3 regions of the Pandoraea fibrosis genome follow, and region 1 is predicted to be linked to each of the others. Evidence: predicted binding sites of a transcription regulator. Region 1 holds the regulator's gene; each other region holds the start of a gene.
What was found. The regulator sigma-54, encoded in region 1, starts transcription at its own class of promoters, with help from an activator protein. The targets are predictions, from matches to a motif close to TGGCANGNAANCTGCTTT.

Region 1 (4,542 bases):
GGCGACGCTCTCGGGCGTGAAACCGCGCTCCCATCCCTCATGGCCGGTCAGCCACGACAAACGAAGCGTGGCGGCGTTGTCGTCGAAAATGCTTTGCGCGTTGATGCCGGTCAGTTCCACCGCGTCGCCTCGTTCGGTTGGGTGTGGGAGCTACGAATTCTCGGATGTTCGCGGCGGATACCGGCGCAAGCGCCGGCTCAGGGCTGCCAGTTGGCGAGTGCGGCGTGGATCTCGTCGGCACTCGGCGCGTGGGTCAACGTCTCGCGCATCGCGCGATCGGAGAGCAACTGGGCAATTTCGGAAAGAATCTCAAGATGTTGCTGCGTTGCCTGCTCCGGTACCAGCAGGAAGAACAGCAGGGACACCGGCTGGCTGTCGGGCGCTTCGAAGGGAATCGGGTCATCGAGGCGCACGAAGGCGGCCATCGGATGCTTGAGGCCCTTGATTCGGCCATGTGGAATGGCCACGCCTTCGCCCAGTCCGGTCGAGCCGAGACGCTCGCGTGCGAACAGATTGTCGGTCACAAGCGCGCGCGACAGGCCGGCATTGTTTTCGAAAAGTAGCCCGGCTTGCTCGAAGACGCGCTTCTTGCTGGTGACTGACAGTCCAAGCAGGATGTTGGACGCAGGTAAGAGTTTGACTAAACGGTTCATCTTGTAATGCGGGCGAACGCTGAGTCGCCCTCCAACCCCCGATTGACCACGCATTATAGACCACCCGCCGCAGCGGCCGCGGCAATCCACGGAACTTGGCGGAACCATACAAAAGGGGCCGTTCAACGGCCCCGCGGTGGGTGATGCCAGACTTATGACAGACGCGTGTGCGCTCGGGTGGTTCCGTGCGATTTCACGAGGCTGTCAGTCAATGCGACTACCACGCCCGGACAGACTCATTGCAGCGGTTCCGCCTCGGGAGGTTGCTGGTGCTTGAGGGCCTCGCGACCGTGATCCTGAACCTTGTCCTTGTATTGCATTACCTTGCGGTCGAGCATGTCGATCAGCTTGTCGATGGCGGCATACATATTCTCGTCACACTTCTCGACGAAAATTTCCTTGCCCTTGAGATACACGGTGACGCTAGCAATCTGGCGTCCGGCCTTCTCCTTGGTCTTGTCGACAGATAGGATCACCTCGGCGCCAATGAGCTGGTCGAAATGCCTCAACACGCGTTCGAGCTTGTTGACGACAAATTCGCGCAGTGACGGCGTGAGTTCGAGGTGATGTCCACTGATCTTCAGATTCATAGCTGCTCTCCTTGCTGAAATGCCGAAGTGCAGGCCGCGTCATGAGCGACGCTGGCTAGCGGGAGTGCGAGCCATTGACGTGACGCAATGTCGCACTGCGGCGTTATGCCCCAGCGAGCCAACATGGCGCACCAGGACCGTCCTACAAAGATTTGCGCAAGTTCACTGCGGGGATTCGCATGGCCTCGCGGTATTTCGCGACGGTGCGCCGCGCTACCACGAACCCTTGCTCTGCCAGCAGTTCCGCGATACGGCTGTCGGAAAGGGGGCTCTGCGGGTCTTCTGCTCCTATGAGTTGCTTGATGAGTGCGCGGATGGCGGTCGATGACGCTGCGCCCCCGGCTTCCGTTGCCACATGTGAACCAAAAAAGTACTTCAGCTCAAAGGTTCCGAATGGAGTGAGCATGTACTTACTGGTAGTCACGCGTGAAATCGTGGATTCGTGTAAACCCAGCGTATCAGCAATCTCGCGTAAAACCAAGGGCCGCATGCCGATTTCGCCGTGCGTGAAGAAGTTCTTTTGACGCTCGACAATCGCCTGCGCCACGCGCAGGATCGTATCGAAGCGCTGCTGAATGTTTTTGATCAGCCAGCGCGCTTCCTGAAGCTGCTGCTGCAAGTTGCCGGTGCCCGGATCGTTGCGGTTATTGCGCAGAATGCGCGCGTACATCTCGTTGATGCGCAGGCGCGGCATGACGTCGGGATTCAGCTCTGCGGTCCAGCCGCTGCCCTGTCTGCGCACGAGCACATCGGGGATGACGTAATCGGCCTGAGGCGAACCATAGGCGGCGCCGGGGAACGGGTCGAGCGAGCGAATCAGTTGATGGGCGGCACGCAAGCTGTCTTCGCTCACGCCCAGCAGGCGGCGCAGGCGAGTGTAATCGCGGGCGGCGAGCAGTTCCAGGTGATCGCTGACGATACGCAGCGAGAGCGTGCGAACGCTGCTCGCGGGCAGGCGCTGGAGTTGCAGGCGCAGGCATTCCGCCGGACCGCGGGCCCCCACGCCCGCGGGGTCGAAGCTTTGCAGCAGGGCAAGCGCGGCGTTGATCTCTTCCGTTTCCAGCGCCAGCTCTTCGGGCATTTCTGCCTCGATGTCGTCGAGCGTGGTGCCGAGATAGCCGTCTTCGTCGAGCGATTCGATCAGGAATGCCACCAGCGCACGGTCGCGCGGCGCGGCTTTGGTCAGGCGCAACTGCGCCAGCAGGTGTTCGCGAAGATTGGGATGGTCGACGTGCAATTGCGGACGCGCGTTGTCGTCGTCGTCCGAGGCGTTGCCCGAGCGAGCGAAGTCGTTCAGGCTCCAGTCGCTGCCGTTGTCTTGCGCGTTGTCGTCGAAGCGGGCTTCGCCGTCGAGTTCGCGGGCTTCATCGCGGCCGTTGGCGGGTTCGGAGCCGTCGTTCGTATGACTGGCCGACGTGCTCCGCTCGTTGCGCAACGACCCGTCCGTGCCCACACGTACCGAGCCCGCGAGCCAATCGTCCTCGCGTTCGAGCATCGGGTTCTGGGTGAGGGCGTGCTCGACTTCCTGCTGAAGTTCGAGCGTAGACAGTTGCAACAACCGGATCGATTGCTGCAACTGCGGCGTGAGGGTCAGGTGCTGCGAGGTGCGGAGTTGAAGAGTCGGTTTCATAGCGTGTCTCGCCTTCATTGTAGAGGCTTTGTCACGCCAGCGGAACCGGCCCTGTCCCCTATCGGAGGCAGGGTTTACATGCGAAAAATTAGCTTTACATCCGGAAATTTTCGCCCAGATACACGCGCCGGACGCTTTCGTCGGCCACGATCTGGTCAGGCGTGCCGGCGGCGAGCACCGAGCCTTCGCTGATGATGTAGGCGTGATCGCAGATACCGAGCGTCTCGCGCACGTTGTGGTCGGTAATCAGGACACCGATGCCACGATCCTTCAGGAATCGCACGATCCGCTGGATTTCCAGCACGGCGATCGGATCGACGCCCGCAAATGGTTCGTCCAGCAAAATAAAGCGCGGCTGCGTGGCCAGGGCGCGGGCGATTTCCACGCGGCGGCGCTCGCCGCCCGAGAGCGACATGGCCGGATTCTCGCGCAGATGGCTGACCTGCAACTCGTCGAGCAGCGCTTCAATACGGCGATCGATTTCGTCTCGCTTGAGCGGTTTGCCCTGCGCATCGAGCTGCAATTCGAGCACGGCGCGGATATTGTCCTCGACCGTGAGCTTGCGAAAGACCGACGCTTCCTGCGGCAAATACGAGACTCCCATGCGAGCGCGCTCGTGAATCGGCAGTTCGCTGATCAGGTTGCCGTCGAGCTGAATCTCGCCGTCGTCGGCCGGCACGAGGCCCACGATCATGTAGAACGACGTTGTCTTGCCGGCACCGTTCGGGCCCAGCAGACCCACGACTTCGCCGCTTTTTACATCCAGCGAGACGTCCTTGACGACGGTACGGGCACCGTATTGCTTCTTGAGCGAGCGCACGACGAGTGCGCTCGGCTTGCCCGCTTGGCCGAAGCCGGGGTTGATGGTCGAAGCGTTGCTGTTGGCAGAATTACTCACGCGGATTCCCAATGCTTTTTGAGGGAGACAGCGGCGGCAGATCGCCCTTGGGGGCGGGGGCGGCCGGCTTGCTCGCGCCGCCGGGCTGCGCCTGATTCGCCCCTGTCGCATTGCGCGGGGCGAGCGTGGCGCGCACGCGGCCGTTCGGATTGTTGGCGTTGACCTGATCGGCGCCGCTGTTCGCGGTATAGACCTCGTTATACGTGTCGTAAGTAATCACGCTGCCGTGGATCTCGTCGAGCACCCGGGTGCCGCCGGCCAGACGCTTGAGCGTGGCTTGCGTGGTGAGCGTGGCGACTTCGGTCTTGCCGTTGTAGTAAATCGTCTGGCCCCAGCCGTCGATGTACTCGTCGAGGCCGTCGCGCTTCTGGCGCATATAGGCGAGCGGGCCGCCTGGCTTGTAATACGCCGTGGCGTACTGATAACCCTCCGGATCCTGAGTCACTTCGACGCGATCGGCCTTGAGGAGAATCGTCCCCTTGGTCATCGTCACGTTGCCGGTGAAGATGTTGACCTGCTTGAGGTCGTCATAGCTCATGTGGTCCGACTCGATGTTGAGCGGCTTGTCGCGGTCGGCGCGCTCGGCATGGGCGAGCGGCGACACGAGTGCACCGAGCACGGCGAAGGCGGTGGCCAGCGCGCGCAGTGCGCGCATCGACAGGAAAACGGGTCGCGGGTTGCGGCGATCGGTCATGGGGTCTTGGAGCCCTGTTTAGTCTGGGGTGGCGCGCTTGGCGCGGCGGGCGGCGCCGGGCGCTTGCTGCCCATTTC
Region 2 (4,542 bases), 2.5 Mb from region 1:
GGAACTCGGTCAGGACGGGGTGCAGCCCTTGCTGCTGGACCTGCTGGATATCGGTGTATTTGAGTTCGGACTGGAGTTTGCCTGCATAGCGCTCGACGTCGCCCGACTGCGCGTTGGACAGTGTGGCGAGGTTTTCGCACACGCCCGTGAGCGAGGCGAGCAACGAGCGCGGCATGTGGGCATTGAGCATGAGCAGTTCGACGACGCGCTCCGGGGTGATGACGTCTCGGTAGACCTTGCGGTAGATCTCGAAGCCGGACACGCTGCGCAACACGGCAGACCAATAGTAAAAATCGGTGGGATGCGAGGCATCGGCCCGGTCGGCACGCACGGCTTCGTGGAAGCGCACGTCGAGGATACGCGCGGTATTATCCGCCCGTTCGAGAAAGAGGCCGAGGCGCGTGAAGTAGAAGGCATCGTCCTGAAACAAGGTGCCGAAGCTCACACCGCGCGAGAGGTGGGAGCGCACTTTGACCCATTCGAACAGGTGCGCCGGATCGCGTTCGAGCAGGTCGATCATGCGCGGAAATTCGAGCCAGGTACTGTTGACGGTTTCCCATAGTTCGGTGGTCAGGGTACCGCGCACGGCACGGGCGTTTTCTCTCGCGGCCGCAAGACAGCAGGCAATACTGGACGGGTTATCGCGGTCACGCACGACGAAGTCGAGCACGTTGGCACGTGTGGCACGCGCATGTTTGCGATTGAAGGCAGGCTCCAGTTCGGAGATGCGCAAGGTGGCGCGCCATCCGCCCTCGTCATCGAAGCCCCCGGCATGCGCACGGGCGGTGTCGGCATCTTCTTCGTCGTCGATGGCATCCTGCGGCAGCAGCAGGTTCTGCAAGTTGACGTCGAGCAGGCGGGCAGTGTTTTCGGCCCGCTCCATGTAGCGAGCCATCCAGAACAGGTGATCGGCGGTACGGCTAAGCATGATCTCTTCTCGCTATGAGGTGTGTCGTATCCGGCTGACGCGGGTTATTTCTCGAGCACCCAGGTGTCTTTCGTTCCCCCGCCCTGCGAGGAGTTGACGACGAGCGACCCTTCGGTCAACGCCACGCGAGTGAGCCCTCCCGGCACCATGGTGACGCCCTTGCCCGACGACAGAACGAACGGCCGCAGGTCGATGTGTCTTGGCGCAACCCCCGCCTCAACGAAGGTGGGACATGCGGACAAGGCGAGCGTGGGCTGCGCGATGTACCCGTCGGGTTTGGCGATGAGGCGCTGGCGAAAGGCTTCGATTTCGGCTTTGGTCGATGCCGGGCCGACGAGCATGCCGTAGCCACCTGCACCATGGACTTCTTTGACGACAAGCTCGCCAAGGTTATCCAGGGTATAGGCAAGATCATCCGCCCGACGGCACTGGTAGGTCGGCACGTTGTTCAGGATGGGCTTCTCGCCGAGGTAGAACTCGATCATGTCGGGCACGAAGGGGTAGATGGACTTGTCGTCCGCAACGCCCGTGCCGATGGCATTGGCGAGGGTGACACGCCCCGCCCGGTAGACGCTCAGCAACCCCGGCACACCCAACGTGGAATCGGCACGGAAGGCCAGCGGGTCAAGGAAGTCGTCGTCGATTCTGCGATAGATGACATCGACGCGCTTGGGGCCGTTGGTGGTTCGCATGAAAACAAGGTTGTCTTCCACGAACAGGTCCTGCCCCTCGACCAGTTCGATACCCATCTGTTGCGCGAGAAAGGCATGCTCGAAGTACGCCGAGTTGTAGATGCCCGGGGTCATCACGACAACCGTTGGATCATCGACCCCCAGCGGCGCCACAGCGCGCAAACTGTCCAACAACAAGTCGGGATAGTGCTCTACCGGTGCAATGCGGTTTCTCGCAAACAACTCGGGGAACAACCGCATCATCATCTTGCGGTTCTCCAACATGTACGACACGCCGGACGGCACCCTCAGGTTGTCCTCCAGCACGTAAAACACGCCGTCATCCCCAGTCCCCGCTCTGACAACGTCCACACCCGCAATGTGTGCGTAGATGTCGCCCGGCACATCCACACCCTGCATTTCCGGGCGGTACTGCGCATTCTTCAACACCTGCTCCGCCGGTATCACTCCCGCACGCAAGATGTCCTGCTCGTGATAAACGTCGTGGATAAAACGGTTCAACGCCTCGACTCGCTGACGCAACCCCGTTTGCAAGGTCTGCCACTCATGCGCCGGGATGATTCTGGGAATCAGATCGAACGGAATCAAACGCTCTGTGCCCGCCTCATTGCCATACACAGCAAACGTGATCCCGACCCGCCGAAACGCCAGATCCGCCTCAGCCCGCTTATGGTGCAAGACATCGTCCGACTGACACTTCAACCAATCGTCAAATCGACGGTAATGCGCCCGCGTCGCACCCGTGATGCTCGCCATCTCGTTATAGCTCTCGACCATACGCTTCTCCGCAGATTGCCGTGTCGAGATCGAGCAATATCCATGCCCGAGCGTTTTTTCACCCTTACCGCACACTTTCGGTGCGCACCTCCTCCGCCCGCACCACGTCGGTGATTTTCAGTATAGGAGTTGGCGCTGTTTCGGGTTTTTTTATGTTTACCCTGCTTTTCTTGCTGTTTTCTTGCTTACCGCTCTACCTTCTACGCCTTTACACCTCCCCCCCAGACGGACCGGGGCCCCTTTCCGCCTCTCAGACATAAACCCAACTCGCTGCAGAAAGGCGCCCCGGTCCGTCTCCCTCCACCTCCTCAGCACTTCTCACCTCAACCCCACTCCCTTCGTTTTCTCTCCCCACCAATGCAAAACGCCGGGCTCATCCCGGCGTTTTCGCTGTCTTGCTGCCTTGTCCTGCTGCCTTGTCCTGCTGCCTTCTCTATGCCGCCTTCTGCGCCGCTTGCGCTGCATCCAACGCCGCCTGCGTCAGCAAATACACGCCCGGCAAATCCTGCTCGTCACAATTGTGACCCTCACCACCCCGATCCACCACTACGAAGTCACTCACTTCATGTAATGCCAACAACGGGTGATGCCATACGCCTCGCGCATAATTCACGCCCTGCCATCCATCCGACACGAACGCCCGCATCCGACTCACATCCAACTCGCCCGCCGGCGCCACCACCACCAGATACGGCGTTGTCTTCAACGGAATGAACGCCTGACTCCCCAACGGATGACGCTCCAGCATCTTCACCTCATACGGCAACTGCCTCGGCTGACCACGGAATACATTTACCAACGTGCGCCCACCCTCCGGGCCCAGATCCACCGTCGCCAGATCGTGAAACCGCTCAGTCGTCCCACCGTTGATCGCGAAATGCTTCGCCCCCGTCAACTCGATCACGTCGCCAAACTCCGCAAACGCCTCCCGCGTCAATCGCTCTATCTTCAACGCCAGACCCGCCATGTCACGCTCCATTTTTTTTCCCTGCCTAGCCCTTCGTCGCCTCTCGCATTCCCCCACTTTCTCCGGGACGCGAGAGGTCTTCTTTTTGCTGAGGTTGCTGACTTCGGTTATGCCTGCTTGTCGCTCAGGCGACCCCACAGACGCAAGCGCGACACGCCGCCGTCCGGGATGATGTTGAAGCGGATGTGCGTGATCGCCCCCAACTTCTGCACTTGCTCTTCAAAGAAGAACTGCTTGTCCATCGCCAACTTCTGTTCGGGCAACAACACCGGCCAGAACATGGACTGGGTGATCAACGATTGCTCCGTGCCGCCCGTCACATAGGCCGCCTGAATAGAGCAACGATCCGGGAAGTTGCCCTTGAAGTGCGCCGTGTCGACTTCGATCTTGCCAATCTCGCCCGGCTGCGCCAACGCAATGATCGCCCAGTCATTCCCCGGCTCACGTCGCCGACGCGTCTCCCAACCATCGCCCATGTTCACGCCACGGCCCGGCATCAGCAGGTTCGACGCCAACCCGAAATGCTGGTTGTTCGCCGCAACGACATAGCCACCGTTTTCCATCGCAATCAGGTCGATCAGCTCGTCGCGCGAGCGTCCCGCCCAATCGCTCTGGGGCAAGCCATACAGACGCAGGCGCGCCAGACCGCCATCGGGGTACAGGTTCACGCGCACATGGGTGACCGGGCGCTGGTTGGCAATCGCATGGTAGTGATGCGAGTTGCCTTGCAGCGTGGTCGAGGCGAGCAGTTCGAACCACTCGGCGCCCTCGCCGGGTGCGCCGTTAGGACTGTAGCAGCCCTCGAGCGAGGCGGCCGGCGGGAAGTTGCCGGTGAAGTGGCTGGTGTCCAGATCGACGCCAAACAACACGCCGGCACGCGCGAGCTTGACCACGCACCAGTCGTAACCGTTCACGCGCTTGCGACGCGTCTCCCAGCCATCCATCCACTTGCCGTTGTCGTCGTACTTGCCGGGGATGAACACGGCCGGCTCGGGGTTGAGCATGCGCTCTTTGGCCGCGAAGAATTCGTCGCTGGCAACGAGCGCCTGCGCTCCCAGACGCGGATCGGCCAGATTGACGTAACGGCGCACGAATTCCGGTGCGTTCGGGTCTTGCGGGACGAGGGCCATGCCAACTCCTGATGATTCGGTGATGTCTAAAACAGGGGAATTCCACGT
Region 3 (4,542 bases), 2.2 Mb from region 1:
GAGGTCCATGAAGAACCGGGGTTTCGACCCCGGTTTTTTTATGCCGTCCGGGTGTCGAGATCGGGACGCAGGTATGAAAACGGTTGACTAGAATGGAAGCATCATCCGGACCGACAGGAGGCCGCCATGTCCATGCTCAACGTTTCGATGATGCTTGTGGCGCTGCTCGTCGGCTTCGCCATCGGTATGGTTGTCGATCACTTCTGGGTGACGCATCACGACGAGCCGGCTGAACACAAGCGCCTGGACTGGCACGCGATGTGGGACCGCATCCGTCACCAGCATTGACAAGCGTTTTAGGCTGCTTCGATGACATTCAGTCGTCCCGCGTGTCGCGAAGTTTGCGCCAGAGGGTCGAGCGACTGATGCCGAGCGCCTCGCAGGCGGCGCTGCGATCCCCCCCGCAGGCCGCCAGCGTGGCGTGAATGCGCTCGAGTTCCTCGGCGGCGCGCCGAGCGCGGCCCGACATGGGCGGCACCGGGTCCGCGCGCTCCCCGGTCATGTCCATTCCGGGCGACGCATGTGAGTCGATTTTCCGGCCGCTGTTCGCTTTTGAAACATCGGATGGCGCTGCGCCGAGCTCCGGGGCGATCTCGATCAATCGCGCATGACCGATTTCGCGGGCGTCGACGACGTCTGCGCACACGACCGCAATGCGCTCCAGCAAATTCTCCAGTTCCCGCACGTTCCCCGGCCAGCGATAGGTGGCGAGCAGCGGCAGCAGCGATGCCTGCAGCGCATCGACGCTCATCCGCGCCCCGGCGCGGGCGAGGGCGCGTTCGAGAAAGAGGGGAGTGAGGCGTGGCAGGTCTTCCATGCGTTCGCGCAGCGGCGGCAAGACCATTCGCAAAATGTTGAGCCGGTAGTACAGGTCTTCGCGGAACAGGCCAGCGGCGACTTGCTGACGAAGATCGCGGTGCGTGGCGGCAATCACGCGCACATCGCAGGGGACTGGCTCGGTCGCCCCCAGGCGCAGGACTTCGCGTTCCTGCAAGACCCGCAACAGCCGTGTTTGCAACGGCATCGGCATCTCGCCGATCTCGTCGAGGAAGAGGGTGCCGTTGTGAGCGGTCTCGAACAGTCCCGCCTTGCCGCCGCGCCGGGCGCCGGAGAAGGCGCCGTCTTCATAGCCGAACAGTTCGCTCTCGAGCAGCGTCTCCGGAAACGCGGCGCAATTGATGGCGACGAAGGGGTAGTCGCGCCGGCGGCTGGCGTTGTGAATGCCTTGTGCGAGCAGTTCCTTGCCGGTACCGCTCTCGCCGTGAACGAGCACGGTCGAATCGGTTTGTGCGTAACGGCGTGCCAGCGTGCGCACTTGCATCATTGCCGCCGAATCGCCGATCAGGTCGTCGAGCCGGTAGCGTGCCACGAGATGACGCGGGCGATGGCGCGAGCGAAGCGAACGATCCACGCGCGCGAACGATTGCGAGTCCTGGCAGGTGAGCAATGCACCTGTGAGCGTGCCCTGATCGAGCAGTGGAATTCGGTTGATGACCCATGTCTTGCCCGCCATCGAGACGATGGCTTCAAGCTCGGCGCTCGCGCTTTCCAGCGTGCGGGCAATATCCAGCGCGGGGGCAATCGCGTCCAGCGGGCGACCCAGCGCGTCGGCAACCGTCACGCCAAGCATGCTGGCCATCGACGCGTTGATGGCTTCGATGCGGCCGTTCAGATCGACTGCCGCCACGCCTTCGTGCAGGTGTCGCAGTACGGTGTCGAGCCGCTCGCGGCGTTGCGCCTCGATGCGGCCGAAACGCGCCACTTCGAGCGCAGTATCGAACGCTGCGCGCACCGAATCCTGCGAGTAAAGAAACACGCCTGTCAGTCCTGCCCGCTCGGCCAGCTCGGTCACGAGGCCGGGGCCGACGATGACCTGCATGCCTTCGTCGCGCAACCGGTGTACGAGGTCTTCCGCATCGTGCGCATCGAAATACGCGTGTTGGGCAATATCGAGGTGAAAGGCGCTCTTGAAGCGCTCGAACTCCTGGGCTGGGCGCGCATAAGACACCAGCGCGATCCGTGATGCGGGCGCGGGGGATGGCAGCGCACGACGCGCACGCGCCAGCGCATGCATCACGTCGAATCCGGTGACTTTCACGAGCACCACCGGCAGTGCGACGCGCTCGCGCAGAAAGGCACCATTCGATCCCGCAGCGACGATGCCGTCGACGCTACCCGGGGGTAAGCGTTCCAATGCCTCGATGACCGCGTCATACCCCTTGTCGATGATCTGCACGTCGGCTTGCGCGGCGTAGTCCGGCACGATATCTCGGTACAACTCGCCGAGCTTGCTGATGCCCACGGCCCAGATAACGGGCTTGCGTATGGCGAAGACCGGTTGCGCGAGTGCCGCGCGAACGACGCTGGTGCTCGATACGGGGAGGCGGGGTGGTAAATCGGTAGCGCTGGGCATGGCGTAGCTCGTCGGCGAACTGGCGGCGCGGGAATAGCGCCGCAGCAGGAGGTCCCCGAATCGTAGCATGATGCGACGCAATGTTTCATAATGAGTTTCAAAATGAAACGTCATGCGACGCGCATGCGATGACTCGCGCGACAACCGGCTTGACGTCAACGTCACACCCGCGAAGAATTTCCGCTGTCAAATGAACATCTTAGGTACGTCGTGCCGATGCTCGCGTCGGCTGATGTGCCCGGCTGGCACGGCCATTGCTAATGAAGTCACCGCAACTTAACCAACGTGCGATTCGGCAGGCTCAGGCCGCCGGTCGCGCACGACACGACCGAGGGACTCAAGTGACGCAAACCATTCGTTCGGCCGGCGCCGCCTTCCGCGAGGCCGTCAAGACCGAGCAACCGTTGCAGGTTGTCGGCGCTATTAATGCCAACCACGCTTTGCTTGCCAAGGCGGCCGGTTTCAAGGCGATCTATCTGTCCGGTGGCGGCGTGGCGGCGGGTTCGCTCGGCCTGCCCGATCTGGGCATTTCCACCCTCGACGACGTGCTCACCGATGTGCGCCGCATTACCGACGTCTGCGATCTGCCGTTGCTGGTCGATGTGGATACCGGTTTCGGTCCGTCGGCGTTCAACATTGCGCGCACGGTGCAGTCGCTCATCAAGTTCGGCGCCGGGGCAATGCACATCGAAGATCAGGTTGGCGCGAAGCGTTGCGGTCATCGTCCGGGCAAGGCCATTGTGAGCCAGCAGGAGATGGTCGATCGCATCAAGGCCGCGGTCGATGCCCGTACCGACGAGAACTTCGTCATCATGGCGCGCACCGACGCGCTGGCCGTGGAAGGCCTTCAGGCCGCCATCGATCGCGCCTGCGCGTGCGTCGAGGCCGGGGCCGACATGATCTTCCCGGAAGCGATGACCGAACTGCCGATGTACCGCCAGTTCTCCGACGCCGTGAAAGTGCCGGTGCTTGCGAACATCACCGAATTCGGCTCGACGCCGCTGTTCACGGTGGAAGAGTTGAAGAGCGCGCAGGTCGGCCTGGTGCTGTATCCACTCTCGGCCTTCCGCGCCATGAACAAGGCAGCGGAGAACGTCTATCACACGATTCGACGCGACGGCACGCAAAAGGCCGTTCTCGACACGATGCAAACGCGCGCCGAACTCTATGAGAGCATCGGCTACCACGCTTACGAACAGAAGCTCGACGCCCTGTTCGCACAACAGAAATAACCGAATCCCTGATCCTGGAGGAATGAGCATGAGCGAGACGACTGCCACTGGCCTCAAGCCGAAGAAATCCGTCGCCCTGTCGGGGGTGACCGCCGGCAATACGGCCCTGTGTACCGTGGGCCGTTCGGGCAACGATCTGCACTACCGCGGCTACGACATTCTGGATCTGGCCCAGACCTCGGAGTTCGAGGAAATCGCGTATTTGCTGGTCTACGGCAAGCTGCCGAGCGTGGCGGAACTGCGCGGTTACAAGGCCAAGTTGAAGTCGCTGCGCGGCTTGCCGGCCGCCGTCAAGGACGCCCTTGAGACCATTCCCGCTGCCGCGCATCCGATGGACGTGATGCGCACTGGCGTCTCGGTGCTGGGCACCGTGTTGCCGGAGAAGGACGACCATAACGTGCCGGGCGCACGCGACATCGCCGACCGACTGATGGCAAGCCTCGGCTCGATGCTGCTGTACTGGTACCACTACAGCCAGAACGGCGTGCGCATCGATGTCGAGACGGACGACGACAGCATCGGCGGGCACTTCCTGCATCTGCTTCACGGCGAGAAGCCGTCGGACCTGTGGGTGCGCGCGATGCACACCTCGCTGATCCTGTACGCAGAACATGAATTCAATGCGTCGACCTTTACGGCACGCGTGATCGCCGGCACGGGGTCGGACATTCACTCCGCGATCACCGGCGCCATTGGCGCGCTGCGCGGTCCGAAGCACGGCGGTGCGAACGAAGTGGCGTTCGAAATTCAGAAACGCTACGACTCGCCCGACGAAGCCGAGGCCGACATTCGCGCGCGCGTCGAGAACAAGGAAGTGATCATCGGCTTTGGCCACCCGGTCTATACCGTGAGCGACCCGCGCAACAAGGTCATCAAGGAAGTCGCACACGAACTGTC

Region 2: PI93_RS16365 (circularly permuted type 2 ATP-grasp protein) is a predicted target of sigma-54. The motif match lies at 2,428-2,445, and genes of this name have one in related genera.
Region 3: prpB (methylisocitrate lyase) is a predicted target of sigma-54. The motif match lies at 2,657-2,674, and genes of this name have one in related genera.

The regions. Positions count from the first base shown of each region.
Region 1 covers NZ_CP047385.1:596,268-600,809, forward strand. The annotation lists gene hprK (HPr(Ser) kinase/phosphatase) at 1-120, opposite strand, end outside; gene ptsN (PTS IIA-like nitrogen regulatory protein PtsN) at 198-653, opposite strand; gene hpf (ribosome hibernation-promoting factor, HPF/YfiA family) at 890-1,243, opposite strand; gene PI93_RS02665 (RNA polymerase factor sigma-54) at 1,386-2,873, opposite strand; gene lptB (LPS export ABC transporter ATP-binding protein) at 2,968-3,738, opposite strand; gene lptA (lipopolysaccharide transport periplasmic protein LptA) at 3,764-4,465, opposite strand; gene lptC (LPS export ABC transporter periplasmic protein LptC) at 4,462-4,542, opposite strand, start outside.
Region 2 covers NZ_CP047385.1:3,735,497-3,740,038, forward strand. The annotation lists gene PI93_RS16360 (alpha-E domain-containing protein) at 1-928, opposite strand, end outside; gene PI93_RS16365 (circularly permuted type 2 ATP-grasp protein) at 973-2,397, opposite strand; gene PI93_RS16370 (ureidoglycolate lyase) at 2,831-3,376, opposite strand; gene alc (allantoicase) at 3,472-4,494, opposite strand.
Region 3 covers NZ_CP047385.1:2,754,484-2,759,025, forward strand. The annotation lists gene PI93_RS12260 (hypothetical protein) at 127-288, shown strand; gene prpR (propionate catabolism operon regulatory protein PrpR) at 317-2,413, opposite strand; gene prpB (methylisocitrate lyase) at 2,755-3,645, shown strand; gene prpC (bifunctional 2-methylcitrate synthase/citrate synthase) at 3,674-4,542, shown strand, end outside.